4 regions of the Ancylobacter sp. IITR112 genome follow, and region 1 is predicted to be linked to each of the others. Evidence: predicted binding sites of a transcription regulator. Region 1 holds the regulator's gene; each other region holds the start of a gene.
What was found. Region 1 encodes PhoB, which activates phosphate uptake and scavenging genes when phosphate is short. Its sites were predicted from a motif close to TGTCATNNANCTGTCAT; they were not measured.
Positions count from the first base shown of each region.

Region 2: a site for PhoB is predicted at 3,605-3,621, ahead of AAC979_RS15365 (alpha-D-ribose 1-methylphosphonate 5-triphosphate diphosphatase). Genes of this name have one in related genera too.
Region 3: a site for PhoB is predicted at 4,128-4,144, ahead of phnC (phosphonate ABC transporter ATP-binding protein). Genes of this name have one in related genera too.
Region 4: a site for PhoB is predicted at 4,471-4,487, ahead of AAC979_RS17015 (DUF2794 domain-containing protein). Genes of this name have one in related genera too.

Region 1 covers NZ_JBGCUS010000001.1:4,053,621-4,061,495, forward strand. Annotated here, with positions in the region: gene pstS (phosphate ABC transporter substrate-binding protein PstS) at 1-544, shown strand, start outside; gene pstC (phosphate ABC transporter permease subunit PstC) at 702-1,679, shown strand; gene pstA (phosphate ABC transporter permease PstA) at 1,693-2,526, shown strand; gene pstB (phosphate ABC transporter ATP-binding protein PstB) at 2,535-3,356, shown strand; gene phoU (phosphate signaling complex protein PhoU) at 3,382-4,095, shown strand; gene phoB (phosphate regulon transcriptional regulator PhoB) at 4,130-4,831, shown strand; gene AAC979_RS19305 (bifunctional transcriptional activator/DNA repair enzyme AdaA) at 4,869-5,966, opposite strand; gene AAC979_RS19310 (polyhydroxyalkanoate depolymerase) at 6,034-7,389, opposite strand; gene AAC979_RS19315 (ActS/PrrB/RegB family redox-sensitive histidine kinase) at 7,581-7,875, shown strand, end outside.
Region 2 covers NZ_JBGCUS010000001.1:3,228,920-3,236,794, reverse strand. Annotated here, with positions in the region: gene AAC979_RS15385 (dicarboxylate transporter/tellurite-resistance protein TehA) at 1-856, opposite strand, end outside; gene phnE (phosphonate ABC transporter, permease protein PhnE) at 934-1,752, opposite strand; gene AAC979_RS15375 (phosphonate ABC transporter ATP-binding protein) at 1,745-2,614, opposite strand; gene AAC979_RS15370 (PhnD/SsuA/transferrin family substrate-binding protein) at 2,685-3,542, opposite strand; gene AAC979_RS15365 (alpha-D-ribose 1-methylphosphonate 5-triphosphate diphosphatase) at 3,647-4,819, shown strand; gene phnF (phosphonate metabolism transcriptional regulator PhnF) at 4,824-5,600, shown strand; gene AAC979_RS15355 (FGGY family carbohydrate kinase) at 5,619-7,013, opposite strand; gene AAC979_RS15350 (FAD/NAD(P)-binding oxidoreductase) at 7,013-7,875, opposite strand, start outside.
Region 3 covers NZ_JBGCUS010000001.1:522,604-530,478, forward strand. Annotated here, with positions in the region: gene AAC979_RS02285 (electron transfer flavoprotein-ubiquinone oxidoreductase) at 1-973, shown strand, start outside; gene AAC979_RS02290 (hypothetical protein) at 983-2,014, shown strand; gene AAC979_RS02295 (hypothetical protein) at 2,027-2,488, opposite strand; gene AAC979_RS02300 (DUF1254 domain-containing protein) at 2,590-4,008, opposite strand; gene phnC (phosphonate ABC transporter ATP-binding protein) at 4,215-5,057, shown strand; gene phnD (phosphonate ABC transporter substrate-binding protein) at 5,071-6,075, shown strand; gene phnE (phosphonate ABC transporter, permease protein PhnE) at 6,210-7,034, shown strand; gene AAC979_RS02320 (hypothetical protein) at 7,189-7,836, shown strand.
Region 4 covers NZ_JBGCUS010000001.1:3,570,802-3,578,676, forward strand. Annotated here, with positions in the region: gene ccmA (heme ABC exporter ATP-binding protein CcmA) at 1-162, opposite strand, end outside; gene acnA (aconitate hydratase AcnA) at 383-3,067, shown strand; gene AAC979_RS17010 (DUF1223 domain-containing protein) at 3,347-4,165, shown strand; gene AAC979_RS17015 (DUF2794 domain-containing protein) at 4,540-4,881, shown strand; gene aguB (N-carbamoylputrescine amidase) at 4,911-5,801, shown strand; gene aguA (agmatine deiminase) at 5,817-6,908, shown strand; gene AAC979_RS17030 (NAD-dependent epimerase/dehydratase family protein) at 7,063-7,875, opposite strand, start outside.

The DNA of each region.
Region 1 (7,875 bases):
CACCTCCTACCTCGCCGCCACCAATGCCGATTGGAAGTCCAATGTCGGCGCCGCCACCTCGGTCCAGTGGCCGGTCGGCGCGGGCGCCAAGGGCAATGAAGGCGTTGCCGGCACCGTGAAGAACACCAAGGGCGCCATCGGCTACGTCGAGTTCATCTACGCCGCCGCCAACAAGCTCGCCACCACCGACCTCGTGAACAAGGCCGGCAAGGTCGTGAAGCCCGAGACCAAGACCTTCATGGAAGCGGCTGCGGCTGCCGACTGGAAGGGTGCGAAGAACTTCGCCGCCTCGATGATCGACACCGCCGGCGAAGGCGCCTGGCCGATCACCTCCGCCACCTACATCCTGCTGCCGAAGAACCCGACCAACGCCGCGCAGTCGGCCGAAGTCATCAAGTTCTTCGACTGGGCCTATGGTGCGGAAGGCGACGCCATCGCCGAGAAGCTGCACTACATCCCGCTGCCCGACTCGGTCGTCTCCGAGATCAAGAAGGCTTGGGCGAGCGACGTGAAGGTCGACGGCAAGCCCGTCTGGACCAACTGATCCTGACCCGCAAGGGGAAGAGGCGGCCCTCGGCCGCCTCTTCTCGTCTGCCCCCGGCGAGCGTTAATTCGCCGCGTCGACCCTGCTCCGTCACAGTATGCCGCCCCTCCGGCCGATCGCGGCTCGGGGTGACAAGGCGCTCCGAGGATCACACGACATGGATGCCACTCTCAGCGGAAGGCAGGCGGAGGCCGGCCTGATCGCGGCGCATAAGCCGACGGGCCGCGTAAGCGACCCGGTCTTCGTCGGCATTCTCTGGGCCAGCGGCATTCTCGTGCTGCTGCTGCTCGGCCTCATCATCGCGATGCTGTTCCATGGCGGCCTGCCGGCCCTGCGGGAATTCGGCATCTCCTTCCTCTGGTCGACCCAGTGGAACCCGGTGACCGAAGTGTTCGGCGCCGGCGTGATGGTGTTCGGCACCGTCTTCAGCGCCGTCATCGCCGTGATCATCGCCCTGCCGCTGTCCTTCGGCATCGCCTTCTTTCTGACCGAGATCGCCCCCGGCCCGCTGCGCCGGCCGATCGGCGTCGCGATCCAGCTTCTCGCCGCGATCCCGTCGATCATCTACGGCATGTGGGGCTTCTTCGTCATCGTGCCGCTGATGGCCGCCTATGTTCAGCCGCCGCTGATCGAATGGCTCGGCCCGCTGCCGGTGATCGGCGCGCTGTTCCAGGGCCCGCCCCTCGGCGCCGGCATGCTCACCGCCGGCCTGATCATGGCGATCATGATCCTGCCCTTCATCACCGCCATGTTCGTCGAGGTGCTGGAATCGGTGCCGCCGATGATCAAGGAATCCGCCTATGGCGTCGGCGCCACCACCTATGAGGTCTACCGCAACGTCTCGGTGCCCTATGGCCGCACCGCCATGGTCGGCGCGGTGATGCTCGGCCTCGGCCGCGCCCTGGGCGAGACGATGGCGGTGACCTTCGTCATCGGCAATGCCACGCGCATGTCCGCCTCGCTCTTCGCCCCCGGCGCCACCATCGCCTCCACCATCGCCAACGAGTTCCCCGAAGCCTCCATCGGCTCGTTGAAACTCCAGTCGCTGCTGGAACTGGGCTTCATCCTGTTCGTGATTTCGTTCATCGTGCTCGCGCTCTCGCGCCTGCTCGTCCGGTCCCGGCTCAAGGGCTGAGGGAGAGACACACATGGCATCCCTCGCCCGCCGCCGCGCCACCGACTACACCGTCAAGGCCATCAGCACCGGCTTCGCCGTGCTCTCGCTCATCCTGCTCGCCTGGATCCTGTGGACCCTGGTGGCGCGCGGCCTGCCCGCCATCGGGCCGCATGTCTTCACCAAGATCACCGCGCCGCCCGGTGCCGGTGGCGGCCTGCTCAACGCCATCATCGGCTCGCTGATCCAGATCGGCGTCGCGCTCATCATCGGCACTCCCATCGGCCTGATGTGCGGCACCTTCCTCGCCGAGAACGGCCGCGGAACCCAGGTCGCCAACGCGGTGCGCTTCGTCAATGACGTGCTGCTGTCGGCCCCGTCCATCCTCATCGGCCTGTTCGTCTACCAGCTCCTGGTCGTCCCCTTCGGCGGCTTCTCCGGCTGGGCGGGTGCTATCGCCCTGGCGATCATCATCATTCCGGTGGTGGTGCGCACGACGGAAGACATGCTGAACCTCGTCCCCATCGGCCTGCGCGAAGCCGCCTTCGCCCTCGGCGCCCCGCAGTGGAAGGTCGTCACCTTCGTCACCTGGCGCGCCGCCCGGGCGGGCATCGTCACCGGCATCCTGCTCGCCGTTGCCCGCGCCGCCGGCGAGACCGCGCCGCTGCTGTTCACCTCGCTCGGCAATAATGGCTGGTCGGTCAGCCTCGATGCGCCCATGGCCAGCCTGCCGATCGCGATCTATCAATATGCGGCCAGCCCCTTCGAGGACTGGGTTGCGCTGGCCTGGGCCGGCGCCCTGCTCATCACCGTCGGGGTGCTGACCCTGAACATCCTTTCCCGCCTCGTCCTGGCGAAGATGAAGTGAGACGGACCATGAACTTCGCACCTGAAACGTCGATCGACATCGCCTCCGCCGTCAACCGCGCCACCGCGCCGGCGGCCGAAGCCAAGCTCAAGGTCGAGAAGCTGAACTTCTTCTACGGCGACAACCACGCGCTGAAGAACATCAATTTCGAGATCCCGGAAAAGCGCGTCACCGCGATGATCGGGCCCTCGGGCTGCGGCAAGTCCACGCTGCTGCGCATCTTCAACCGCATGTACCAGCTCTATCCCGGCCAGCGCGCGGAAGGGAAGATCCTGTTCGACGGCGCGGACCTGCTGAGCAAGGATCTCGACTCCACCGTGGTGCGCTCGCGCATCGGCATGGTGTTCCAGAAGCCGACGCCCTTCCCGATGTCGATCTACGACAACATCGCCTTCGGCGTGCGCCTGCATGAGCGCCTCTCCAAGGCGCAGATGGACGAGCGTGTCGAGTGGTGCCTGCGCAAGGCGGCGATCTGGGAGGAGACCAAGGACCGGCTCCACACTTCCGCGCTCGGCATGTCCGGCGGCCAGCAGCAGCGCCTGTGCATCGCCCGCACCATCGCGGTGCGGCCGGAAGTGATCCTGCTCGACGAGCCCACCTCGGCGCTCGACCCGATCTCCACCTCGAAGATCGAAGATCTGATCGACGAGCTGAAGCAGGAATTCACCATCGTCATCGTCACCCACAACATGCAGCAGGCGGCGCGCTGCGCCGACATCACCTCGTTCTTCTATCTCGGCGAGCTGATCGAGGTCGCCGCGTCGAACGAGATTTTCACCAACCCGCGCGAAGCCCGCACCCGCGACTACATCACCGGCCGGTTCGGTTGAGCCCGCGACGAGAGAGGCCTGCCCCATGACCGAACATATCGTCTCGTCATTCGACACCGACCTCAAGGAACTCGGCCGCAGCGTCGTCGAGATGGGCGGACAGTCCGAGCGCCTCGTCGCCGATTCCGTGCAGGCGCTGGTCAAGCGCGACACGGAACTGGCGCAGAAGGTGATCGTGCTCGACGGTCCGGTCGACCTGCTGCAGCGCGAGATCGAGGAAAAGGCGGTGCTCATCATCGCCCGTCGCCAGCCGCTGGCCGGCGACCTGCGCGAGATCGTCGCGGCGATGCGCATCGCCAATGATCTCGAGCGCATTGGCGACCTCGCCAAGAACACCGGCAAGCGTGTGCTCGCCCTCACCGGCGAGTTCCACCCGCAGAAGCTGGTGCGCGGCGTGGAGCACATGTCCACCATCGTGCTCGAACAGCTCAAAGTGGTGCTCGACGCCTATGCCACCCGCGACGAGACGCGGGCGCTGGAAGTCTGGCAGCGCGACGGCGAGGTCGATGTGCTCTACACCTCGCTGTTCCGCGAACTCCTCACCTATATGATGGAGGATCCGCGCAACATCTCGCTGTGCACGCATCTGCTGTTCTGCGCCAAGAACATCGAGCGCATCGGCGACCACGCGACCAACATCGCCGAGACCATCCACTATCTTGTGACCGGCCAGCTTCTCACCGAGGAGCGTCCCAAGCAGGACACCAGCAGCCTGACCAGCGTCGCGTTCCCGGCCTGACGCCGGCGACCCGCGACCGCTCGGGAACGACATCATGCCCACCAACATACTGATCGTGGAGGATGAGGAGCCCCTCACCCTCCTGCTCCGCTACAATCTCGAATCCGAAGGCTATTCGGTCGATAATGTCGGGCGGGGCGACGAGGCGGAGACAAGGCTGCGCGAAAGCGTGCCGGACCTCCTCATCCTCGACTGGATGCTGCCCGGCCTCTCCGGCATCGAACTGTGCCGCCGCCTGCGCGCCCGGCCGGAAACCGAGCGGATGCCGATCCTCATGCTCACCGCCCGCGGCGAGGAGACCGAGCGCGTGCGCGGTCTCGCCACCGGTGCGGATGACTATGTGGTGAAGCCGTTCTCCGTCCCCGAGCTGGTGGCCCGGGTGCGGGCGCTGCTGCGCCGCGCCAAGCCGGAGCACATCTCCACCTTGCTGCGGGCCGGCGACATCGAGCTCGACCGCGAGACCAAGCGCGTGCACCGCGCCGGGCGGGAACTGCATCTCGGCCCGACGGAATTCCGCCTGCTGGAATTTCTCATGCAGTCGCCCGGCCGGGTCTATTCGCGCGAGCAGTTGCTCGACGGCGTGTGGGGGCAGGACGTTTATATCGACGAGCGTACGGTCGATGTGCATGTCGGCCGGCTGCGCAAGGCGCTCAACCGTCCGCGCCAGCCGGACCCGATCCGCACCGTGCGCGGCTCCGGCTATTCCTTCAACGAGATGTTCGCCCGCGCGCACTGAGCGCGGGCGAGCCGCCGGCCGGTCACCGCCCGCCGCCTCAGGCTGTGCGTGCCGGCGCGGCGCGGTAGTGCGCCTCGATTTCCAGCAGGCGCTGCTTGCGCCACAGCCCGCCGCCATAGCCGGTGAGGGCGCCGTCAGTACCGAGCACACGGTGGCAGGGGATGATGAGCGCGAGCTGGTTGGCGCCGTTCGCCCGCGCCACGGCGCGGATGGCGGAGGGCGCGCCGATCCGGCGGGCGATGTCGGCATAGCTCGCCGTCGCGCCGGCCGGTATGCGCCGCAGTTCCGCCCAGACGGCGCGGGTGAAGGCGCTGCCGTCGAGCGCGACAGGCGTGGCAAACTCCGCCGACCGGCCGGCGAAATAGGCCGCGAGTTCGGCGCGGATGCTCTCCGTTGGCGCATAGCTGCCGATCCCCAGCTCCCCCTTCGCGCCCTTGCGCAGCCGGGTGATCTCCGCCGGCAGGCCGCGCCGCTCAACGAATTCGAGCAGGTGGAGATGGGTGGCGCTGGAAATCGCGATCATGTCGCCGAGCGGCGTGCCGATCCAGTCGGCGAGCAGCCGCCCCTCGCCGGCGATCTCGCCCGGTGCGCAGCCGATCAGCCGGGCGAAGGCGGCGCGGAAGGCGCTGGCGGACTGGAAGCCGGCCTCCTGCTGCGCGGCGATGACCGATCCGCCGAGCGCCAGCGTCTCGAAGCCCTCGCGCAGCCGCCGGTGCCGGGCCATGTCGAGAAAGGTCATGCCGAATTGCCGCTTGAAGGCACGGCGGACGGTGGAGAGGTCATAGCCCATGCGGGTGATGTCGTCCTCGCCGAAGCGATAGGCCGGGCGCGCGTCGAGCGCGGCGAGCAGCGCCGCGATCATCGGGTCCGCCTCAGCGGCGGGCCGCAGCGGATGGCAGCGCTTGCACGGGCGGAAGCCAGCTTCGATGCAGGCGCCGATGGTGGGGCGGAAGCTGCAATTCTCGATCAGCGGCTTGCGCGCCGGGCAGGTGAGCCGGCAAAAGATGCCCGTCGTGGCGACGCAGACATAGGCGCGCCCCTCATAGCGCGCGTCACGCGCCAGCAGCGCCTGATAGAGCGTGGCGGCGTCCGGCAAGGTGAGGTCGAACAGGTCGTGCAGGGTTTCGGTCGGCATGGCCCGACGCTAGCACCGCGCCGGCACCGGCGCCGCCGGAAAACGGGCGGTTATTTTCCCGGCGCCCTCAACTTTCCGGCTGGTTGTGCCCCTTCTTCGGCCAGTTATGCGAGAGCACAAAGTCGGAGATGCGCGGGGCGATTTCGGCGCGGAAGCGCGAGCCGTTGAACACGCCGTAATGGCCCACGGTCGGCTGCAGGTAATGCGCCTTCATGTCGTCGGCGAGCCCGGAGCACAGGGTTTGCGCCGCCCGCGTCTGGCCGATGCCGGAAATGTCGTCATTCTCGCCCTCGACGGTGAGCAGCGCGACATTGCGGATCTTCGACGGATCGACCCTGGCGCCGCGATGGGTCATCAGCCCGCGCGGCAGCGCATGGTCGATGAACACGGTCTGCAGCGTCTGCAGGTAATATTCCGCCGGCAAATCCATGACCGAGAGATATTCGTCGTAGAACTCGCGGTGCTTGGCGGCGGAATCGCCGTCGCCCTTGACGAGGTGGCCGAACATGTCGGCATGGGCTTTCAGATGGCGCTCCAGATTCATCGCCATGAAGCCGTGCAACTGGAGAAAGCCGGGATAGACCTGCCGCATCACCCCGGCATTGGGCCAGGGCACGGTGGTGATGACATTGCGCTGGAACCACTCGATGCCGCGCTCTTCCGCGAAATGGTTCACCGCCGTCGGGCTTTCGCGCGTGTCGATCGGCCCGCCCATCAGCACCATGGAAGCCGGCACGTCGGGGTCGCCCATCTCTTCCATCCGCGCCACGGCGGCGAGCACCGGCACGGCCGGCTGGCAGACCGCGAGCGCATGCACCCCGCCACCGAGATGGTGGAAGATGTCGATGACGTAGTCGATATAGTCGTCGAGGCTGAACGGCCCCTCCGACACCGGCACGTTGCGCGCGTCCACCCAGTCGGTGATGTAGACATCGTGATTGGTCAGCAGGGTCTGCACCGTGCCGCGCAGCAGCGTCGCGTAATGGCCCGACAGCGGTGCGACGATCACCATGCGCGGCTGCGGCCGGCGCGGCTTCTGCGCGAAGTCGCGGCGGAAGTGCAGCAGCTTGCAGAAGGGCCGCTCCCACACGGTCTCGATCTCGACCGGCACGCTGACGCCGCCGACGCTAACCTCGTCAATGCCCCATTCCGGCTTGCCATAGCGCCGCGTCGTCCGCTCGAACATTTCCAGCGAGGCCGACATGGTCTTGCCGAAGCCGGTATGGCTCAGCGGGTTGGCCGGGTTGCGGTAGAACAGCCGCCCGGCATCGGCCATGACCCGCAGCGGGTCGAGCGCGGCATGGCCGAGTTCGAACATCCAGTACATCGGCCGTGTCAGGGCCGAGGCCACCTCCAGCGTCGCCTCGGGCGAGGCTACCGCTTCCGTCGCATCGGGCATATCGCCGAAAACGCCGATCGCCATGCTGTCCTCCGTCGTCCGCGCCGCTTTGGTACCGTCCCCGTGATCGGTCCTCGCTGGCCGTTCTTGTGCATTGCAGCATAAATAGGCTCTTTCACGCCCGCGTCAACGCGACTCCACCCTCGCATGACAGCTTCACGAAAGGCTATAGAGGGCCGCGCCCGTCCGCGAACGGTGCGCGCAGGGGCCGTTTCATGTCGCTTTCCCTCGATCATCCCATTGGCGAGCGCTTTTTCGGGCTGCGGCTGGATACGCTCATCCGCCTGCGCTGGCTGGCGATTTCCGGCCAGACCGTGGCTATCGTGGTGGTGCAGTGGCTGCTGGGATTCTCGCTGCCCATCGGCGCGAGCCTTGCCGTGGTGGCGCTGTCCGCCTGGCTCAATCTGGCGCTTCGCCTGCGCAATCCCGGCGCGCGGCGGCTGTCGGATGTGGAGGCGGCATGGCTGCTGGCCTATGATATCCTGCAGCTCGGCGCCCTGCTGTTCCTCA
Region 2 (7,875 bases), 820 kb from region 1:
GCGCCATCTGCGTCACCGGCGCGCCGGCGCCCTGTTCCACCAGCTTCAGCGCGGCGAGCGGCAGGCTCGCCACGCCGAAAGTGTAGCCCCAGGCGCCGGGGCCAAAGGCTTGCTGGCGCAGCCAGGGCACGAGGCGCAGCATCACCAGCGCGAGAAAGCAGCCATAGCCGAACAGAGCGAGCGCCGCCCGGTCCGCCGGGCCGGGCGCCAGCGAGAGATAGGCGACGCAGGCCACCGCCGGCGGCGCCAGTTCCATGCCGAGGCTGGCGCGGACATTGACTGGCAGCCCGTGCTGGAACAGACGGGTGAGGAACACCGATTCCATGGAGAGCCACGAGAACAGCCCCATGCCGAAGAACATCCAGCCCAGCGCGTTTTGCCCGAAGGTGGCGCAGGCGATGCCGGCCACCAGCCCGCCGCCGACGGTCGGCAGATAGAGGATCGGCGTCACCTCCTGCGGCGCCCGTCCGCCCTGCCATAGCCCGCCGACGCTCCACGCGGCATAAAGCGCGACGCCGCCCGCCCCGGCGATGAACAGGCCCCAGCCAAGCAGCGGCACATGCGGGCCGATGGCGATGGCGGCGATAAGGGTGGAGACCGGCGCCAGCGCGGCGATCAGACCCTGCGCGGGGTGGCGCAGTTCCTCGCCCGCCGCAGCGGGATGCAGCAGCCATTTCAGCGCGTAGAGCACGCTCCACAGCAGCCACAGGGCGAAAGCGAGCACCGCCAGCGCCTCGCCGATCAGCACCGGCGCGCCCCACAGCCGGCTCGCCACGCGCCAGCCATTGGCGAGGCCGCCAAGGCCGAGAACCGTGCCGAAGAAGATGGGGCGCATATGGAGAAGAAGGGCGGTCACGGGGGGCACCTGTCGCTTGCGCGGCGAGGTTTACCCGCTGCGCCGGCGGAAAGCACCCTCCATCCGGGCGGCGCGCCTCACTGGAATTTCGCCCGCAGCCGATCGGTGAGGAATTCCATCGCCAGCACGATGACGAAGATAGCGAGGATGATGGCCGAGGCGTTGCGGTACTGGAACAGGTCGAACGCCACCTTGAGTTCCTGCCCGATGCCCCCGGCGCCGACGAGGCCGAGCACCACGGAGGAGCGCACCGCCTTTTCCAGCGCGAACAGCGAGGAGTTGATCAAAGTCGGCATCACATCCGGCAGGATCGCCCCGCACAGCACGGTGACGCGGTTGGCGCCGATGGCGTGCAGCGCTTCCTGCGGCTTCTTGTCGGCCTCTTCCATCGCCTCGGCGAAGAAGCGGCCGCAAAAGCCGATCGTGTCAACGACGATGGTCATGGTGCCGGCCACGGCGCCGAGGCCCAGCGTCGAGACGAAAAGCAGCGCCCAGACGAGATCGGGCACGGTGCGGAACAGCGACACCAGCGCGCGCGGGAAATGCCGCAGCGCGCCGAGCGGGGAGATGCCGCGCGCCGCCAGCCAGCCCATGGGCAGGCTCAAGATGACGCCGAACACCGTGCCGACGAGAGCGATCTGCAGCGTCTCCAGAATGCGCCCGCCCATGCGCTGGAGAAAGCCGGGATCGGTGTTGGGCGGCAGCATGCGGCCGACGAGGTCGGCCATGCGCGGCAGGCCGTTGGCGAGCTTTTCCGGCGAGGGCGCCACCTGCCCCAGCGAGGCGAGGAACAGCGCCGCGACGACAACGATCAGCGTGAAGGAGAGCGGTGAGACCGAGGGCAGCCGCGAGGGCGGAAGCGGGCGCGCGGGGGGCGCGCTAGCGAGGTCAGCCATGGAACACGCCCTCCATGTCGCGGCCATTCACCCGCGCCGTCGGCCGGTCGAAATGCACCTTGCCGTTCTTCAGGGCGACGATGCGGTCGGAATAGTCGAGCGCGTGCTGCATGTCGTGCGTGGTGTAGACCAGCGTGATGCCGTGATCGCGGGCGAGATCGGAGAAGATCCCCATGATCTCGCGCCCGACCGCCGGGTCGAGGCTGGCGGCGGGCTCATCGGCGATGAGCAGGCGCGGCCGGCGGATCAGCGCCCGGGCGATGGCGACGCGCTGGGCCTGCCCGCCGGAAAGCTGGTCGGCGCGCGCGCCGGCCTTGTCGGCGAGCCGCACCTCGGCCAGCACCGCCATCGCCTCCTCGCGCCAGGCCTGCGGGGCGAGGGCGTGGTGGAAGGCGCGCCAGCTCCCGGGCAGGCCGAGCTTGCCCTGGATCACGTTTGTGAGCACGCTCTGCCGCCCGACCAACCCGTGATTCTGGAATACGAAGCCGATCTGCCGCCGCAACCTTGTGAGCTGCGCGCCGCTGGGCGCGGCCATGAAGCGCTCGCCCAGCGTGGTGATTTCGCCGGCCGTGGAGGGCAGCAGGCCGATCAGGCATTTGAGCAGGGTCGACTTGCCCGCGCCATTGGAGCCGATCAGCGCCACGCGCTGGTCGGCGCGTATGTCGAGATCGACGCCAGCGAACACTTTCTGCCCGTTCGGATAGGTCTTGGCCAGGCCGCGCGCGCCGATGATCTGCGCGGCGAGCGGCGGGGCGGGCGCCTTCACCAGCGGGCCGATGGGCGGATGGGCGGCCGCGGCGCCGGCCAGGTTGAGCCCGGCCAGTTTCGGCGCGGGAACGGGCTCGATCGGGGCGTGCTCCATGGCGGCCTCCTTCACGAAACGGGAAAGCGCCGGACGGGCGGAACCCGTCCGGCGCGCGGGATGGCGCGGATCAGTTGATGAAGCTGCCGAAATTCTCGATGCCGATCGTGCGGTACATCGAGCGGACATAGTCGTAGTCGCTGTCCTTCACATCGGTGATGAAGATGCCGCCCTTGAACTTCTGATTGTCCTCGCCCTGCAGCACCGCGCCCATCAGCTCGTTGCCATGCTTGAGGAAAGCCTCGCGCACCTTCACGAACACCTCCTCGGGAATGTCCTTGCGGGCGACGAGGATGTCGTTCGGCAAGTCGCGGCCGCGGGCGACGACGGCGAAGGCGGCGTTGGGGAACGCCTTGCGGATGGAGTTGAGGTAGCCGTAGTTGAGGCCGATGGCGGCGATGTCGCCGCGGATCAGCGCTTCCGCCGCGACGTTGCGGGAGATGATGACGCCCTCATAATCCTTGCCATACATGATGCCGAAATCGGCCAGCACCTGCGCCGGGCCGAGATGCTGCGAGGTGGAGCCGACCGAGCCGAAGGAGACCTTCTTGCCCTTGAGGTCGTCGATGGAGCGGATCGGGCCATCGGCCAGCACCGCGATCTGCGCGAAATAATCCGGGCGCTGCCAGGCGACGACGATGCGCGGATCGCTCAGTTCCTTCATGACGACATATTCGGCCGGGCCGGTCAGCACCAGCTCGACATGGCCGGAATTCATCGCCTCGACGGCGGCGGTGCGCGAGCTGACCGGGATCAGCTCGATGTCGAGCCCGGTGAGCTTCGACAGTTCCTTCTGGAAGCCGCCGAATTCCTGCTGCAGGGCTTCCAGCCCCTCAATGTCGGTGACGGCGAAACGCACGGGTTCGGCGCTCGCGGCGAACGCGGTCACAACCGTGATGGCGAGTGCGGAAACAAGCCTGCGAAACATTTTGTGCCCCATTTGCTGTATAGACAGGAACTGTGGAGTACGATTATCTGTATAGACAGCGTATGACGCATACGTGACAGCGACCGGGTGACGGCGAGGCAGTGATGAGCGTACGGATCGAGAATGGACGGGTGCTGGGCGCGGCCGGGTGGAGCGACCGGCCGCTGGTGGTGAGCGGGGCGCATCTGGCCGGAGAGGCAGCCCATGCCGAGCCGGCGCGGGTGATCGACGCGGGCGGGCTGCTGGTGCTGCCGGGCATTGTCGACATCCATGGCGATGCTTTCGAGCGCCAGATCATGCCGCGCCCGGGCGTGCGCTTCGACATGACGCTGGCGCTGCGCGACACCGACCGGCAATTGGTGGCGAACGGCATCACCACCGCGTTTCACGGCGTCACCATTTCCTGGGAGCCGGGACTGCGCTCGGTGGAGGCCGCGCGGGCTTTCGTGGCGCGCCTGATGGCGTTGCGCCCGAGCCTGGCCTGCGACACCCGGCTGCATCTGCGCTGGGAGACTTTCGCGCTGGAGGCGCTGGAGGAGGTGCGCGGCTGGCTCGCCCTCGCGCCCGCGCCGATCCTCGCCTTCAACGACCACACCACCGGCTCGGTGCTCAAGGGCAGCATCGCCCGCAAGATCGGCCAGATGGCCGAGCGCTCCGGCCTGAGCCCGGACGAGTATCGCGCCCTGCTCGACCGGGTGTGGGGCGCGCGACAGGAGGTACCCGCCGCCATTGAGAGCCTCGCCGCCAGCGCGCGGGCCAAGGGCAATGTGCTGCTCGCCCATGACGAGACCTCGCCGGAGGAGCGCGCCCGCTTCCGCGCGCTGGGCGCGGTGGCCTCGGAATTTCCGATGAACCCGGAAACCGCGCAGGCCGCCCGCGAGGCCGGCGAGGACGTGATCCTCGGCGCGCCCAATGTGGTGCGCGGCGGCAGCCATAATGGCGCGCAGAGCGCGGCGGAGGCCATTGCCGCCGGGCGCTGCACCGTGCTGACCAGCGATTATCACTACCCCTCTCCGCTCTACGCTGCCTTCGCCCTCGCGGCGGGCGACCCCGACGCGCTGGCGCGCCACTGGCCGCTCGTCTCCGCCAATCCGGCGCGGGTGGCGCGGCTCACCGATCGCGGCCGGCTGGAAGCGGGGGCGCGCGCGGACCTTCTGCTGGTCGATGCGTCCGACATGGCGCATCCGGAAGTGGTGGCGACGATGGTGGCGGGGCGAATCGTCTATGCTCGCCGGAGCCTCGACCATCAGGCGCGTCCGGCGCAGGCGGCGGAGTAGGGACGTGAACAGGAGCGTGAAGGCGCAAGACGGCGCGGCGAACGGCGTTTCCGGCTTTGACGGGCTGGTGTTCCGCCCGCGCCGCGATGCGCCGATCTGGCAGCAGATCTACGACTATATTCTCTCGCTGATCGACAGCGGCTATTTGCGGCCTGGCAGCCAATTGCCCGGCGAGGTGCATCTGGCGGACAAGCTCGGTGTCACCCGCATCACCCTGCGCCGTGCGCTGCAGCAATTGCAGCAGGAGGGGCACCTGACCTCGCGCAAGGGGGTGGGGGTGTTCGTGCGCAGCCTGCCCTCGGCCCTGGTGGTGCGCGACGGCAGCCGCTTCGCCGAAAGCCTGCGCGCCGACGGCAAGGCCGTCACCACCACCACGATGGTGCTGGAGGAGGAATTCGCCGATGCCGCCGCCGGCGAGCATCTATGCCTCGCGCTGGGCGCGCCGGTGGTGCGGCTGCGCCGCGTGCGCAGCGCCGACGGGCAGCCGATCTATATCAGCACCAAGGTGTTTCCCGCCGCGCTGCTGCCGGACTTCGCCACCGTCTATTCGCGGCGCCAGTCGGTGACGGATGTGTTCATCGCCCATGGCATCCAGAAATATCGCCGCGCCGAAACCCGGATCAGCGGCGGCTTCGCCACGCCGGAAGAGGCGAACCTGCTGGCGCTGACCCCCGGCACGCCGGTGTTCCGCACCAGCTCGATCAACACCGACGCGGCCGGCAACCGCATCGAATGGGCGCGCGGCTGCTGGCTGCTCACCTCGGTGGATTTCGTGTTCTGAGCCCGGTACCCGCCCAAGTCAGGCCCGCCAGCCCCGGCTCTTCTCCACGGCGGCGGCGAAGCGGGCGCGGTCCTCGGCGCTGACCGAGCCGTCCGGCGCGAAGCGGCGCATCGCGACGGGCAGGGCGGCGAAGTCCCGGCCGCACAGCGCGGCGAGGCCGAGTGCGGTCATTTCGTGCATGGCCGGCACATTGACGGTGCGCCCGCTCGCCGCGGCGAGGAAGCGGGCGAAATAGGCGCTTTGCGACAGGCCGCCATCAATGGAAAGGGCGGGGATCGGCGCCCCGGCCCGCTCCGCGGCGTCAATCAGCCCGACCGTGAGCAGGGCGATGCCTTCCAGCGCCGCCCGCACCATGTCGTGCCGCCCGGTCGCCGCCTCCATGCCGATGAACAGCGGTGCCGCCTTGCGGTCCCAATAGGGTGCGGCAAGACCTGACAGCGCCGGCACGAACACCAGTCCCCGGCTCAGCGCCGATGGCCCCGTGAACCCGTCCAGTTCGGCGGTGTCGGTGTAGAGACCAAGCCGCCGCAGCCATTCCAGCGCCGCGCCGGCATCATAGACCCCGCCCTCGACGGCGAAGACCGGACGCTCCCCGGCACGCTGCCAGGCGATGGTCGGGAGCAGGCCGTCCGCCTCGGGGCGTTCATCTCCCGCGACGGCAAGCAGGAAGGCGCCGGTGCCGAAGGTGATCTTGGCCTCACCCGGCGCCCGGCAGCCATGGCCGTACAGCGCCGCCTGCTGGTCGACGATGGAGACCCGCACCGGCACGCCGTCCAGCGTGCCGAAGCCGGCGTCGACGGCGCGGATGGGCGGCAGGAAATCGCGCGGCACGCCGTGCAGGTCGCACAATTCCTGGCTCCACCGTCCGGTGGCGAGATCGAGCAGGCCGGTGCGCGAGGCGGTGGCGGGATCGGTGGCGAAGGTTCCGGTCAGCCGGTCGAGGAAATAGGCGTCGGTGGTGCCGAGCCGCAGCCGTCCGGTCGCCTGCGCGGTAGCGACGGCGGGAACGTTCTCCATCAGCCAGGCAAGCTTGGAGCCGGAGAAATAAGGGTCGAGCGGCAGGCCGCAAATCGCTCGCGACCGATCCGCCTCTTTCGCCGGGCAGGCCGCGAGGGCATCGGCGGTGCGTGCATCCTGCCAGACGATGACCGGGGAGAGGGCCTCGCCGGTCACCGCGTCCCAGGCGAGGCAGCTCTCGCCCTGATTGGCGAGGGCGATGGCGTCCACCTTGCCGGCGGCGGCCAGCACCTTGCGGATGTTGCGCAGCAGTTCGGCCGGGTCGTGCTCCACCCGCCCCGCCGCGGGGTGGTGCTGGGCGTGAACGAGGCTGGCAACCAGCCGCGCCGTGCCGTCGGGCTCGACAACGAGGCAGCGGGTGGAGGTGGTGCCCTGGTCGATGGCGGCGACGCGCATCACGCCGTCTCCTCAAAGCGGAAATGCACGGCGGCGGCGGTCAGCACGGCGGGCGGGATCGGCACGAGGATGCGCCGCTCGGGCAGCCATGTCCGGTTCGCCGTCCACATCTCGCGCCCGTCGACCAGCAGCGACAGACGCCCGCGCGCGCGGCGGAGAAAACGTAGCTGGAAATCCGGCAATGCCAGTACGCCGCTCGCTCCGCGCCGGATAAGCCCGGGCACCACCAGCTTGACCGGCGGATCGAAGGTGACGGGAAGCAGCACGGAATCGCCCGTCTCGTCGCGCGCGAGATCCTCGGCGATGGCCCGCCCGACGGCGCGCCCCTCGCGGAACGCCCAGCCGCCGGTCTCCACCGCCCGCAACAGATTGCCGGCGGCAAAGACGTGGCGGTCGGCGGTGCGGCCGAACGGATCGACGGCCGGGCCGGAACTGCCGAAGGCGACGCCGATCGGCGATTGCCGCAGCAGCGCCGATTCCGGGGTGAAGCGGCCGGTGAACAGCACGCCGTCGCAGGCATAATCGCGCATTGTGCCGTCGGCGAGCCGCACACTGGCCGCTTCCACCCGGCCGCCGCCGCGAATATCGACCAGCTCCGCGCCCGCATGGAACGGCACACCCATCAGGCGCGGAAACGCCATCAGCGGCGCCGGCACCAGCGGCTGCGGGCCGGGCTCGATCATCGCCACCGGGCGGGCGCCGTGGCTCCTGCAGGTGAGCACGGCGGAAAGGCTGACCAGTTCCGAGCCGACGATCAGCGGGCGGGTGAACGGCATCAGCCGGTGAAAGGCGACATAGGCCTGCAGCGCGCCTGTCGTGAGCACGCCGACCGGCCGGTCGCCGGAGATGAGGCGGGCGGAGC
Region 3 (7,875 bases), 3.5 Mb from region 1:
GCCGGGGCTGGTGCAGCATTCCTTCGGCTGGCCGCTCGACAACGCCACCGGCGGCGGCTCTTTCCTCTACCATATGGAGGACCGGCAGGTGATGGTGGGCTTCGTCGTCCATCTCAACTACGCCAACCCCTGGCTGTCGCCCTTCGAGGAGTTCCAGCGCTTCAAGACGCACCCGCTGGTGCGCGAGACGCTGGAGGGCGGCAAGCGGATTTCCTATGGCGCCCGCGCCATCACCGAGGGCGGCTATCAGTCGGTGCCCAAGCTGGTCTTCCCCGGCGGGGCGCTGATCGGCTGCGCCGCCGGCTTCGTCAATGTGCCGCGCATCAAGGGCAGCCACAATGCCGTGCATTCCGGCATGCTCGCCGCCGAAGAGGTGGCGAAGGCGCTGGGCGAAGGGCGCCAGCACGACGAACTCGCGGGCTATGAGGCCGGCTGGCGCCAGTCCGCCATCGGGCGCGATCTGTGGAAGGTGCGCAACGCCAAGCCGCTGTGGTCGAAGCTCGGCACCTATATCGGCATCGCGCTGGGCGGGGTCGATATGTGGCTGAACACGCTGCTCGGCGTCTCGCCCTTTGGCACGCTGGGGCACGGCAAGCCGGATTCGGCGACGCTGATGCCGGCGGCGCAGGCCAAGCGCATTGACTACCCCAAGCCGGACGGTGTCGTTTCCTTCGACCGGCTGTCCTCGGTATTCCTGTCCAACACCAATCACGAGGAAGACCAGCCGATCCACCTCAAAGTCGCCGACATGGCGGTGCAGAAAGCCTCCGAGCACGATGTCTATGCCGGGCCTTCGGCGCGCTATTGCCCGGCGGGCGTCTATGAATGGGTGGAGGAGGGCGGAGAGCCGCGCTACGTGATCAACGCGCAGAACTGCGTGCACTGCAAGACCTGCGACATCAAGGACCCGAACCGCAACATCACCTGGGTGGCGCCCGAGGGCGGGGGCGGGCCGAACTATCCCAATATGTGAGGAACGACCATGCGGAGCCGTCTTCTCGCCGCCCTGGCCATCGGGGCTAGCCTGTTTATGGGGGCCGGCCTGCCGGCGCGGGCGCAGGAGCGGCCGGATTACGCGCCCTACCGGGAAGGGCTGTTCCTGCGCTACCTCAACGCCGAGCCGGGCGAGATCGACGGTGTGCCGCGCATCGGCCTCTCCTTTGGCGGGCGACCGCTGCGGGCGGTGATCGATTCCGGCTCGACCGGCATCGTGGTGGCGGCCGAGTTCGTGCCTGGCTTCGAGGCGATGCCGTCGCTGGGGCCGGCCAAGCTGACCTATTCCAGCTCCGGCCGGGTGATGCTGGGCCAGTGGGTGGTGATGCCGGTGACGCTGTCGGGGCGCGAGGGGGCGAGCGTCACCACCGATCCGCTGCCGGTGCTCGTCGTCACCGAGGTGCAGTGCCTCGATTATGCCCGTGTCTGCCAGCCCACTACCTCGCCGCGCAACATCGCCATGGTCGGCGTCGGCTTCGCCCGCGAGGGCGACAGCCAGAGCCAGAGCACGCCGGACAAGAACCCGCTGCTGCACGTGACCGGCGGTGAGCGGCGGCAGGGCTATATTCTCTCGCCCGAGGGCGTGCATGTCGGGCTCACCGCCGCCAATACACGCGGCGCCTTCCGCTATGTGAAGCTCGCCCGCCGGCCCGACGGCACGGACTGGGCGCCGCTGCCCGCCTGCATTTCGCTGAACGGCGCCACGCCGCCGGCCTGCGGCACGGTGCTGGTCGATACCGGCGTCTCGGTGATGTACATGACCGTGCCGGAAGCGCAGGCGCAGGGGGCGCAAGGCACGCTGCCCCCGGGCACGCAGGTCGCCATCAGCATCGGCACGGAAGAGAGCGCCTTCCCGCTCTACAGCTTCAGCGCCGGCGATGGCGGGCCGGTGACGCCCAGCGCCATCCATCTGCGGGTGGCGGCGGACCGCACCTTCGTCAACACCAGCTACCACCTCCTGAACGGCTTCGACGTGCTGTTCGACGGCGAGGGCGGTTATGTCGGGTTCCGGCCGCGCTGAGGCGCGGCCCGCTCAGAACAGGCTGAACAGGAACACGGCGAGCAGGATGGCGGCGGCCCACAGGTCCGTCACCATGGCGACGTTCTCATGCATGGTGCGGTGCGGGCGCATCAGGTGATTGATGCCGGCGAGGCCGAGGAACAGCCCGCCGATGAAGGCCACCGGCAGCGCCCAGATCGAGAACAGGATCGACAGCAGGCCGGCGAGGCCGAGGGAGACATTGGCGAAGCCGAGTTCCTGCACCACCACATGGGCGGCCGGCGCGTCGACGCCGAGAATGCCCTTGAGGGTGAAGCCGGGCTTGAGGATTTGCGACAGCCCCGCCAGCAGTAGCCGCACGCCCACCGCCCAGAAGGCGAACCATTTGGTGGCGATGACGATGAAGCTGCCGAGGCCGGTAATGTTGGGATATTCCGCCGCGATGCTCATCAGCGGCGCCACAACCATCGTCACCGCGACCAACACGTAATACATGCGCCCATTCCCCCGTGCGGCGGAAGAGCCTTCTCCCGCATCCCCGTTCCCCGGCGGCAGTTGGAGCCGGGGAACGGGGCGCTGTCAATCGCGGGCGGCGCTCACGGCGTGCCGAGCGGCAGCACCGCGCCGGCGCGCGTGACCGCGGGCGGATTCCAGCGCCCGGTCAGCGCCTCGGTGCGCGGGGCATAGAGGCGCATGGTGAGGTTGAACGGGCCTTTCGGCGCCGGCAGCCAGTTCGATTCGCGGTCCGCCCCCGGGCTGTCCGCCTGGACATAGAGCACCAGCGTGCCGTCCGGCTCGGTCTTCAGCGGCATCCAGCTCGACAGGGCGAAACGCTCCAACGGGTTGGCGACCTGGTAGCCGGCCGCGTCATAGAGCGTGACCGACCAGAACGCATCCGCCGGCGGCTGCTGGCCGGGCGGGAAGCGCAGCGTGTAGCGGTGGGTGCCGTCGAGCGGGTGGCCGCCGGCATCGACGAAGTTGAGCGGGTAAATGGCGTCTTCCGGCAGGTTCGCGCCGAGGCCCTGCTGCGCGATGATGGCGCGCTTGAGGTAGTAATTGCCATACACGCCCATCGTGTCGACATTCATGCTCCAGCCGTCGACCACGTCGGCGAGCTTCGGCACCTTCCACGCCATCAGCTCCTGCGCGCTGGCGGGAGCGGCGTCGATGGCGGCCTTCACCGCAGGCGACAGGGCGGCCGCGTCGTAGGAGGCGCCGGGCACCAGGCCGAGACGCTTCATCTGGGCGAGGATCGGCTCGTCGGTCAGATGCGGCGGGTGAAGCTTCAGCAGCTCGGCCGCCTTGGCGAAGAAGGCGGGGCCGCTCATGCCGTCCACCTGCAGCTTGGGCGGGGTCTTCACATCCACCGCCGGGTCGATCTTCTGCACCGGCGGCGGCTCCGGCGCGCGGCCCCAGGCGGCGAGGGGGGTGACGCGGAAGCCGGCCTGCACCTTATGCACGGCGGCATAGTCGGCCGGCCCATCGGTCTTGGTGCGGCCGATGATCCAGATGGTCGGCGTCGGCGCGGCGATCCGCGTCAGGCCGGCGGGCACGGTGCCGGTCCAGCCGGGCGGGGTGACGAGATAATCCGCCGCCGCCGTGCCGGTGGTGCGCCAGCCCGGCGAGGCGAACACGTCGGTCCACATGTCCAGCATCGGCAGCAGGTAGTAGCGGCCCTGCGTGTCCGGGGCGGAGACGACCAGCGGCCCGGCGGACAGATCGAGCCAGGCGGAGGAATAGAGCGTGTCGAAATTGGGCCGCACCACCGTCTTCATGTCCGCGGTGGGAAAGCCCGGCACGTTGACGAACACGTTCATCGGCCCGCCGAGGCCGGAGGACGGCGGCAGGTTGATGAGCTGCTGGCGCGTCACCTCCATGGTGACGAGCGGGTAGAGATAGATATAGGCGTCGCGCGCAATGGTCGCGGCGTCCGGTCCCTCGCTAGCGGCGGCGGGGGCGCCGATCGCCAGAACCGCCGCGGTGAGCGCGGCGGCGAGCCCTCGAAACGCAGTCATGCCTTCCTCCTCGCAGCGCCCTGACGGCGCCTGACGGCCCGATGTTACCGCACGGCGCGGCAGGTGGCTTGAGGTGCCGCAAGGCCAAGGCGGAGGCGGGCAGAGGGCGGGGGCGGGGCTGTCATGAAATTGTAATCGTCACTTCATCCACCCGTCACCGCGGGCGACTACCCCAAGCCGGTCTTCAACAGGCCGGCGGAGCACCGATGGCGGCAGCCCTTCAACTCGACCGCGTGAGCAAGACCTACGGGCAGATGCGTGCCGTGGAGAATGTCTCCCTCACCATCCAGCCCGGCGAGCGTGTCGCTCTCATCGGCGCTTCGGGCTCCGGCAAATCGACGCTGATCCGCCTCGCCTCCGGCCTCATTCTGGCCGACCGCAACGGTGCCGGTTCCGGCGCCGTGCATTCCTTCGGCGTCAAGGTGCAGGAAGGCGGCAAGCTCAGCGGCGATGTGCGCGCCGCGCGCCGCCATATCGGCCTGGTCTTCCAGCAATTCGCGCTGTCCGGCCGGCTTTCCGTGCTGACCAATGTGCTGGTCGGTGCGCTCGGGCGGATAAATGTGTGGCGCGGCACGCTCGGCCTGTTCAACGCCGATGAGCGCCGCACCGCCTATGCCGCCCTCGCCGAGGTCGGCATCGCCCAGCACGCCGCCAAGCGGGCGCGCGAGCTTTCCGGTGGCCAGCAGCAGCGCGTCGCCATTGCCCGCGCGCTGGTGCAGGGCGCCAAGCTGGTGCTCGCCGACGAGCCCATCGCCTCGCTCGACCCCAAGAGCGCCAAGCGGGTGATGGACACGCTGGTGACCATGAGCCGCGACCACGGCATCGCGCTGGTCGTCTCGCTGCACCAGGTGGACTACGCCACCGCCTATTTCGACCGCGTCGTGGCGATGAATGCCGGCAAGGTCGTGTTCGACGGCCCCGCCGCGCAGATCAACGCGGCCTTTTTGACCGAGCTCTACGGCGCCAGCGCCGAGGAGCTGATCCTGCCCAGCCAATTCGCGGTGCCGGCCCCCGCCGAAGCCGTTTCCTCCACCCAGACCGTTTCCTGACAGGAGCACGCCCATGAAACGCCTGATCGCCGCCGGCCTCGCGCTGGCCGCCCTCGCGAGCACCCCGGTTCGCGCCGAAGAGATCAAGGAGCTGAACTTCGGCTTCATCTCCACCGAATCCTCGGCCAACCTCGCCAAGAGCTTCGAGCCCCTGCTCAAGGACATGGAAAAGGCCATCGGCATTCCGGTGAAGCCCTTCTTCGTCGGTGACTATGCCGGCGTCATCGAAGGCATGCGCTTCAAGAAGGTCGATATCGGCTGGTTCGGCAACAAGTCGGCGATGGAAGCCGTGGACCGCGCGGGCGGCGAAGTGTTCGTCAAGACCGCCAAGCCGGACGGCTCCTCGGGCTACTACGCCCTCATCGTCACCAATGCCGACCGCAAGGACCTGAACGAGCTCAAGGACGTGCTCGACTGCTCCAAGGGTTTCAACTTCGGCAATGGCGACCCGAACTCCACCTCGGGCTTCCTCGTTCCCAGCTACTACGTCTTCGCGCTCAACAATGTCGATCCGAACAAGTGCTACAAGCGCGTCGTGACCGGCAACCATGAAGCCAACCTGCTCTCGGTCGCCAACAAGCAGGTCGATTTCGCCACCAACAACACCGAAAACATCACCCGCCTGCAGCAGACCCGTCCGGAAGAAGCCGCCAAGATCAAGGAAATCTGGCGCTCGCCGCTGATCGCCGGCGACCCGATCGTGTGGCGCAAGGATCTGCCGAACGATCTCAAGGCGAAGATCTACTACTTCTTCATGAGCTATGGCCGCCTCGGCTCCGACGAGGAAGTCGCCCATGCGCGTGAAGTCCTCGCCAAGACCTCGGACGGCTGGGGCCCCTTCCTCGCTTCCTCCGACGCCCAGCTTCTGCCGATCCGCCAGCTTGAGCTGTTCAAGGCCAAGGTGAAGCTGCAGAACGACGACAAGCTCTCGGCCGACGAGAAGGCGAAGAAGATCGCCGAGATCGACGCCAAGCTCGCCGCCCTGGTGGAAGAGCAGAAGAAGTTCCCGGCCATGTGAGCCGCGCGGGACCGCAGGCCGGTCCCGCCTCCTGCCACCGACACGCATCCCGGACGGCCGAAAGGCCGATCCGGGATCGCTGTGACAGGGCCCGCCACTGACGCGGGCCGCACGACGATCACGGGGATTGCCACATGTTCGCCGCAACCGACGCCGCTCACCGCACCGCCACGCGCACCATGCCGGCCCCGCCGGTGACCCCGCTGGGCACCCGCCTGCTGCGCCTCGCGATCGCCGCGCTCACCATCGTCGTGCTGGTCGCCGCCTGGTATGAGGCGGAGATGAACCCGGCGCAGCTCTGGCGCGACGCCGGCAACATGGCGACGCTGGGCGCCGACTTCCTGCGCCCCGACTTCTCCGATTGGGACGTTTACACCAACGCCATGCTGGAAACGCTGGCGATCGCCATCTGGGGCACGCTGCTCGCCGTCATCGCCGGCATTCCGCTCGGCGTCCTCTCGGCCGAGAATGTCGCCCCGCACTGGCTGGCCTTTGTCATCCGCCGGCTGATGGATGCGTGCCGCGCCATCAACGAACTGGTTTTCGCGCTGATCTTCATCGCCGCCGTCGGCCTCGGCCCCTTCGCCGGCGTGCTCGCCCTGTTCATCCACACCACCGGCGTCGTCGCCAAGCTGTTCTCGGAAGCGGTCGAGGCCATCGACCCCGCGCCGGTGGAAGGCATTCGCGGCACCGGCGGCACCTGGCTGCAGGAGATCATCTATGGCGTGCTGCCGCAGGTGCTGCCGCTGTGGATTTCCTACGCGCTCTACCGCTTCGAATCCAATGTCCGCTCGGCGACCGTGCTCGGCATCGTCGGCGGCGGCGGCATCGGCATGACCTTCAACGAGACCATGCGCGGCTTCCTCTATTCGCAGGCCTCGGCGATCCTGATCATCGTCATCGTCACCGTCACCGTGCTCGACATGCTGAGCCAGCGCATCCGCAAGAAGTTCATCTGAAGCGCGGCCAGCCGCCCTGCATCATTCCGGCGAGCCGGACAGAGAGTGCACGAAAAGGTTGTCTTCGAACGCTCGCGCGGTATCCTTCTCCCACCGCGTGGGCCTCGCCTGCCGGGCCGTCGGTTGACGCTCCAACGCTTGGCAGGGGGAGACCATGTCCGCTCAGACCGAAATCATTGTGACGAATGGCACCAACGCGCCCGTTACCGCGTGGCTGACGCTGGGGCCGACGCCCGGCTGCATTTCCAATGTCAGCGAAGTGCCGTTCGTCAAGACGCAGCTAACGCCCCTGCAGGGCTCCTTCGTGCTGGCCGGCAATGCCTCCGTCTCCTACACCTCGCCGGCGCCGATGGGCTTCAACGGCAACATCACCTTCGGCACGCCGCCATTGAACTGCCCGACGCCGGACTGCCCGGACGGGATCAATCTGGCGGAGTTCATCGTCAATAATGCGTTCCAGGGCCCCCTCGCGCAGGAGACTATCGACATCAGCGCGGTTGGCGGGGTGAATGCGCTCATTGCCTTCGAGATGAGCGGCGGCGGGGCCTGGTCGGCAACGACGGCCTATCCGAATGTGACCTCGTTTCAAAACAAGGCGATCGGCGCCAATGTCGGCCAGGTCGGCGTGTTTCCCTATGGCTGCGACGATTGCACGGCCAGCGTGGCGCCGCCCCCTTGCGCGACACATCCGGTCAACGCGCCCGATCCCATCACTCCCCAGGCCACGGCGATCTGCAATGTCCAGCGCTCCGCCAGCGGCAGCGGCGGCACGGTGACGATCACCTTCCTCGGCTTCACCTGAGGCCCGGGACGGGGGACGGCACGGGGGGCGATCGGCGCC
Region 4 (7,875 bases), 480 kb from region 1:
CGGCCGCGCCAGCCCGGCCAGCAGGCGCAGCAGCGAGGATTTGCCGGTGCCGTTCGGCCCGGTGACGATGAGCGAACGGCCGGCCTCCAGCGTGAATCCCAGCCGCTCGAACAGCAGACGCACCCCGCGCCGGCACGCCAGATCGCTCACCACCAGCCGCATGACCGGCCCCGTGCCGGAGCGCCGCCGACGCGCCGCACAAATTTCCAATGCATCGCGTCATGCCCTCTAGGATCGGAGTTTGAAATGGCTCTATATAGAAAACTGAACGATGCGCCCGGCGCCCTGCCATGGCCCGCCCGAGCTGAGCTATAGCCCGCGAGCCCGCTTCTCTCCAAGGCCCAGCGCATCCTGTCACTTTGTTAGCGGGGACCTGCCAGCCGTGACGTCGCTCGACAGCTTCAAATGCCGTAAAACTCTCACCGTCGGGTCCAAGACCTACGTCTATTACAGCCTGCCGGAGGCGGAGAAGAACGGCCTCGACGGCGTCTCGGCCCTGCCTTTCTCGATGAAGGTGCTGCTGGAAAACCTGCTGCGCTTCGAGGATGGCCGCTCGGTGTCGCAGAAGGACATCGTCTCGATCAAGGACTGGCTGGTCAATCGCGGCAAGGTCGAGAACGAAATCGCCTATCGCCCCGCCCGCGTGCTGATGCAGGACTTCACCGGCGTTCCCGCCGTGGTCGACCTCGCCGCCATGCGCGACGCCATGGTGCATCTCGGCGGCGACCCCAAGCGCATCAACCCGCTGGTGCCGGTCGATCTCGTCATCGACCATTCGGTGATCGTCAATTTCTTCGGCAACAACGCCGCCTTCGGCAAGAATGTCGAAGAGGAGTACAAGCAGAACCAGGAACGCTACCGCTTCCTGAAATGGGGCCAGTCGGCCTTCGACAATTTCCGCGTCGTGCCGCCCGGCACCGGCATCTGCCATCAGGTGAACCTCGAATATCTCGCCCAGACCGTCTGGACGAAGGAGGAGGACGGCGCGACGGTCGCCTATCCCGACACCTGCGTCGGGACCGACAGCCATACCACCATGGTCAACGGCCTCGGCGTGCTGGGCTGGGGCGTCGGCGGCATCGAGGCGGAAGCGGCCATGCTCGGCCAGCCGGTCTCCATGCTGATTCCCGAGGTGATCGGTTTCAAGCTCACCGGCGAGATGAAGGAAGGCATCACCGCCACCGATCTCGTGCTCACCGTCACCCAGATGCTGCGCAAGAAGGGCGTGGTCGGCAAGTTCGTCGAATTCTTCGGCCCCGGCCTCGACCACCTCTCGCTCGCCGACCGGGCCACCATCGGCAATATGGCCCCCGAATATGGCGCCACCTGCGGCTTCTTCCCCGTCGATTCGGAGACCATCGCCTATCTCGACGAGACTGGCCGCACCGACGACCGCATCGCGCTGGTCGAGGCCTATTCCAAGGCGCAGGGCATGTGGCGCACCGCCGGCACCGCCGATCCGGTGTTCACCGATGTGCTGGAGCTCGACATCTCCACCGTGCTGCCCTCGCTCGCCGGGCCGAAGCGCCCGCAGGACCGGGTCCTGCTCTCCGGCACCAAGCAGGGCTTCCTCGCCGCGCTGGAAGGCGAGTTCAAGAAGGCGGGCGAGACCGCCAAGCGCGTGCCGGTGACCGGCACCGATTACGATCTCGGCCATGGCGACGTGACCATCGCCGCCATCACCTCCTGCACCAACACGTCCAACCCCAGCGTTCTGATCGCCGCCGGCCTGCTCGCCCGCAACGCGGTGGCGAAGGGCCTGAAGTCCAAGCCCTGGGTGAAGACCTCGCTCGCCCCCGGCAGCCAGGTGGTGGAAGGCTATCTCGCCTCCGCCGGCTTGCAGGACGACCTCGACGCGCTCGGCTTCAATCTGGTCGGCTTCGGCTGCACCACCTGCATCGGCAATTCCGGCCCGCTGCCGGAAGCGATCTCCGAGGCGATCAACAAGAACGACCTGATCGCCGGCGCCGTCATCTCCGGCAACCGCAATTTCGAAGGCCGCGTGAACCCGGATGTGAAGGCGAACTACCTCGCCTCCCCGCCGCTCGTGGTCGCCTACGCCATTGCCGGCTCGCTGCAGATCGACCTTTCCACCGAGCCGCTCGGCACCGGCTCGGACGGTCAGCCCGTCTATCTCAAGGACGTCTGGCCCTCGAACCAGGAAATCGCGACCTTCATCCGCGAGAACGTCACCAAGAAGATGTTCCAGGAGAAGTACTCGGACGTGTTCAAGGGCGACGAGAACTGGCAGAAGATCGCCATTCCCGCCGGCGAGACCTATGCCTGGGACGACCGTTCCACCTATGTGCAGAACCCGCCCTATTTCGAGGGCATGAAGATGGAGCCGGAACCCGTCACCGACATCATCAAGGCGCGGGTGATCGGGCTGTTCCTCGATTCCATCACCACCGACCACATTTCCCCGGCCGGTTCGATCAAGGAAGCGAGCCCGGCAGGCGCCTATCTGCGCGACCATCAGGTCCGCCCGGCCGACTTCAACCAGTACGGCACGCGGCGCGGCAATCATCAGGTGATGATGCGCGGCACCTTCGCCAATATCCGCATCAAGAACCAGATGCTGGCCGGCAAGGAAGGCGGCTTCACCCGCCACTGGCCGGACGGCACCGAAATGCCGATCTATGACGCGGCCATGCTCTACCGGCAGGAAGGCGTGCCCACCGTCGTCTTCGCCGGCAAGGAATACGGCACCGGCTCCTCACGCGACTGGGCGGCCAAGGGCACGGCGCTGCTGGGCATCCGCGCCGTCATCGCCCAGAGCTTCGAGCGGATCCACCGCTCGAACCTCGTCGGCATGGGTGTGGTGCCGCTGGTGTTCCAGAACGACGAATCCTGGCAGTCGCTCGGCATTCAGGGCGACGAGATCGTCACGCTGAAGGGCATTGAGGGCGATCTCAAGCCGCGCCAGACGCTGATCGCCGAGATCCTCTTCGCCGATGGCACGATCAAGAACGTCCCGCTCACCTGCCGCATTGATACGCTGGACGAGCTCGACTACTTCCGCAATGGCGGCATCCTGCCCTTCGTGCTGCGCAATCTCGCCGCCTGAACCGACGGGACTTCTTGACAAGGAGCCGGCACGGGATACCTCCTGTGCCGGCCTTTTCATGTTCATCCCGCCGCGCCGTCGCCCCCCGCCCCGTCACGCCGGCGTCAACGGCGACACCCGAATGTGACTGGTGGCGCGCCGTGCGTCGTCCTATTGCCTTGGAGGCGGGCCGGCCGGAGACCCCGGCCATGGCCCGCGCCGAACCCTGCGAGGGCGGCCCTCTGCCGGGCCTGCCCGCTGCGTGCCCTGAGTCCCCGCGCCCAAGGACAAGCGCCCGAGATGTCCCTGACCGACGCTTCCGCTTTCGGCCCGCGCGTCCGCGCCTCCCACGCCGCCCGCGCGCTGCTCCCGGGCCTTGCCCTCGCCCTGATCGGCCTGCTGTCCGCCCCGGCCGGGGCCCGCGCCGAAGAACTGCCGGTCAAGGCCGAGCCGGTGAAGCCGATCACGGCGCCGAAGGCGGTGATCGAGTTGTTCACCAGCCAGGGCTGTTCCTCCTGCCCGCCCGCCGACAAGCTCATGGGCGAACTCGCCGCCCGCTCCGATGTGCTCGCCCTCACTTTGGCGGTGGATTACTGGGACTATCTCGGCTGGAAGGACACGCTGGCCAAGCACGGCCATTCGCTGCGGCAAAAGGCCTATGCGCATATGCGCGGCGACGGCAAGATGTTTACCCCGCAAGCCGTGGTGAACGGCCGCGTCATGACCATCGGTTCGGACCGGGTGGCGCTGGAACGCGCCCTCGAATCCAGCCCGTCGCCGGCTCTGCCGGTCTCCGTGGCCACCCGCGGCGACCGGGTGACGGTGGACATCGGCGCCATGCCCGGCGCGGCCAAGGCCGAGGTCTGGCTCTGCCCGGTGGCAAGCCGCATGGGTGTCGAGATCGGCCGGGGCGAGAATGAAGGCGCCCGTGTCGTCTACCACAATGTGGTGCGTGGCTGGGTTAAGCTCGGCACCTTCGAGGGGACGCCGGTGCGCTTCGAGGCGCCGGTGCACCGCGCGCCGGGCGAGGGCATCGACGCGGTGGCGGTGTTCGTCCAGACGGGCTCCTCGACGGAGCCGGGCGCCGTGCTCGGCGCGGCGCTGCAGCCGCTGGACTGATACATTCAGCCACCGGAATCACGCTCTCGTTAACGGAAAACACAAGGCTGCCCGAATTCGGCCCTTGCCATGCCCCGCCCGCCCTCCATCGTTGCTTTCATAGCGTTGGGCCGGTTCGCGAGCGCATCGGTTTCCCAGCCCCCCAGCCCCCCGCGGCGTTTGTGGGCCGGCCTGACGTTATCTAGGTTCAATCCCCGAATTGCTCCCTTGAGGGCTGGCCAGGCGCCGGCCCTTTTTTCGTTCCGGGCCCGCCCGCCGGGTCGGCGGCTGCGAGGGGCTTGAAGCGGCGCCCTGCCCGGTGGATCATGACGGCGACATGACACGGTTCCGCCCACCGGCCCCCGCCCGTGGGCCACAGAGACCGGAGGCGCCGCTTGGCGGACATCGACCCCATAGCCCTGCCGGTCGGCGCCCGCGTCGACCGCGTCGCCTTCGACCGGCGCGAGCTCGACCGGATTTTCGATCTCTATGGCCGCATGGTCGCGCTCGGCGAGTGGCGCGACTACGCCATCGACTTCACCCGCGACAAGGCGGTGTTCTCGATTTTCCGCCGCGCCACCGAGGTGCCGATCTACCGCATCGAGAAGGACCCGCGACTCGCCCGCCGCCAAGGTGCCTACACTGTGGTGTCGCAGACCGGGCTCATCCTCAAGCGCGGGCATGAGCTTGCGCGCGTCATCGCGGTGTTGGAAAAGCCGTTGCGCGCCGTCAACTGACCAGACCCACCGGCCATTCGGAGAATGAAATGCGCAGCCTGACTGTCGCCGCCACCCAGATGCGCTGCGACTGGGATATCGACGGCAATATCGCCCGCGCCGACGCCCTGGTGCGCGAGGCCGCCGGGCGCGGGGCGCGGCTCATCCTGCTGCAGGAGCTGTTCGAGACCCCCTATTTCTGCCAGGACCAGTTGCACGAATTCCTCGACCTCGCCCGGCCCTTGGAGGGCAACCGGCTGATCGGCCATTTCGCCCGCCTCGCCCGCGAACTGGGCGTTGTGCTGCCGGTCTCCTTCTTCGAACGTGCCGGCCAGGCCACCTTCAACAGCCTCGCCATGGTCGACGCCGATGGCGAGGTGCTCGGCCTCTACCGGAAAAGCCACATTCCCGATGGGCCAGGCTATACGGAGAAGTTCTATTTCTCCCCCGGCGACACCGGCTTCCGGGTGTGGGACACGGCGGTGGGGCGCGTCGGCGTCGGCATCTGCTGGGACCAGTGGTTCCCGGAATGCGCCCGCGCCATGGCGCTGCTCGGCGCCGAGGTGCTGCTCTATCCCACCGCCATCGGTTCCGAGCCGCAGGATCCGAGCCTTGATTCGGCCGCTCACTGGCAGCGTGTGATGCAGGGCCATGCGGGCGCCAATCTCACGCCGCTCGTCGCCTCCAATCGTATCGGCACCGAGCCTGGGCGCAACGGGACGCAGATCACCTTCTACGGCTCTTCCTTCATCGCCGGCCCCACCGGCGAGAAGGTCGCCGAAGCCGGGCGCACGGAAGAAGCCGTGCTCACCGCCACTTTCGATCTCGACGGCATCGCCCGCCAGCGCCAGAGCTGGGGCGTGTTCCGCGACCGCCGGCCGGAGCTCTACGCTCCCCTGCTCTCGCTCGACGGGCGGGCGCCCACCCGGCCGATCGGCTGAAGGCAGGCGGGCACGATGAGCGAGACCCTTGCCACCCTCCCCGCCGCCGACGGCTTCCGCATGCCGGCGGAATGGGAGCCGCATGCCGGCACCTGGATGATCTGGCCGGAGCGCCCGGACAATTGGCGCGCCGATGCCGGGCCGGCACAGGCCGCCTTCGTCGATGTCGCCAGCGCCATCGCCCGCTTCGAGCCGGTCACCATGCTGGCCAGCCCACGGCAATGGCGCCATGCCCGCGCCGCCCTGCCGCCCTCGGTGCGCGTGGTGGAAGCCACCTCCGACGATGCCTGGTGTCGCGACTGCGGCGCCAGCTTCGTCACCGATACGCGCGGTCGGCTGCGCGGGGTGGACTGGGGCTTCAACGCCTGGGGCGGGCTCTACACGCCCTGCGACCAGGATGAGCTGATCGCCGCCAAGATGCTGGAGATCGAGCGTGCCCCGCGCTACGCCGCGCCGCTCATCCTCGAAGGCGGCTCGATCCATGTCGACGGCGAAGGCACGGTGCTGACCACAGAGGAATGCCTGCTCAACCCGAACCGCAATCCCGACCTGACGCGCGAGGAGATCGAGCAGCATCTCAAGGACTATCTCGGCGTCTCCAAGGTGCTCTGGCTCGGCGCCGGCCTCGTCGACGACGAAACCTCGGGCCATATCGACAATCTCGCCTGCTTCGTCCGCCCCGGCGTGGTGGCGCTCACCGGCTGCGACGACCCGCTCGACCCGCAATACGCCATCTCCAAGGACGCGCGCGAGCGGCTGTCGGCAATGACGGACGCACGCGGGCGCGCCCTTGAGATCGTCACATTGCCCCTACCGGGGCCGCTGTTCCGCACGGCGGAGGAGGCGCTGGACCTCGGCACCGAGCCCGGCACCATGTCGCGCCGTCCCGGAGAGCGGCTCGGCGCCTCCTACGCCAATTTCTATCTCGGCAATGGCTTCGTGCTGATGCCGCTGCTCGACCCGGCGCAGGACGAGAAGGCGCAGGCGATCCTTTCGCGCCTGTTCCCGGACCGCGCGGTGGTGGGCGTGCCGACGCATGAGATCATTCTGGGCGGCGGCAATATCCACTGCATCACCCAGCAGCAGCCGCTGGGCTCGCCGGGCTGACCGTCATCTCCTCCCGCTGACCGTCATCCCCGACGACCCGCAGGGTCGATCCGGGATCGCACGCAGCATTGCGAACGATCCCGGCTCTCCGCTGCGCTACGGCCGGGATGACGACGAACGGCGAGGCGGCACGACCGTGCGCCGAAGAAAAACGTCAGCCCTTCACCATCCCCAGCCGGATCAGGCTCTCGGCCGTCGCGAGGATCGCCTCCTCGGCCGGACGCGGCGCCCAGCCGAGCGTCTCCCGGGCCTTGGCGGAGGTGGCACTGCGGCGGATGCCGAGCCGGGGGACGGCGAGCCGCGCCGTCGGCAGCACCAGCGCGGCGAGGCGCACCGCGATATCCGGCAGCTCAAAGCGCGGCACGCGCCGCGCCGCCGGGCCGAGCCCTTGCCGCAGCGTGCGGGCGATCTCGCCGAGCGACAGCGCCTCGCCGCTTGTCGCCAGAAAGCGCTCGCCCGCCGCTTCGGGCGCCGTCATCGCCCTGAGGTGCAGCGCGGCGACATCGCGCACGTCGACCAGCCCGAGATAAATCCGGGGCAAGGCGGGCACCGCCCCGTCAAGCAGCGCGCGGACGAGATCGAGCGAGGCCGACATGTCCGGTCCCAGCGCCGGGCCAAGCACCACCACCGGGTTGACGGTGGCCAGTTCCATTCCCGCCCCCTCGCCGGCGATGAACGCCCACGCCGCCCGCTCCGCCAGCGTCTTGGAGCGGGTATAGGCGTCGACATCCACCGCGTCCGGCTCGGTCCAGTCGCGCTCGTCATAGGGCGCGGCGCGCAGCGGCGTGCCATAGCCCACCGCCGCGAAGGAGGACGTGACGACTACCCGCCGCACGCCGGCCGCCCGCGCCGCCTTCAGCACCCTGAGCGTGCCCTCGCGGGCGACACGGATCAGAGCCGCGGGATCGCCCGCCGCCGCGGCTCCCGGCACGGGAGAGGCCACATGCAGGGCATAGTCGCAGCCGGC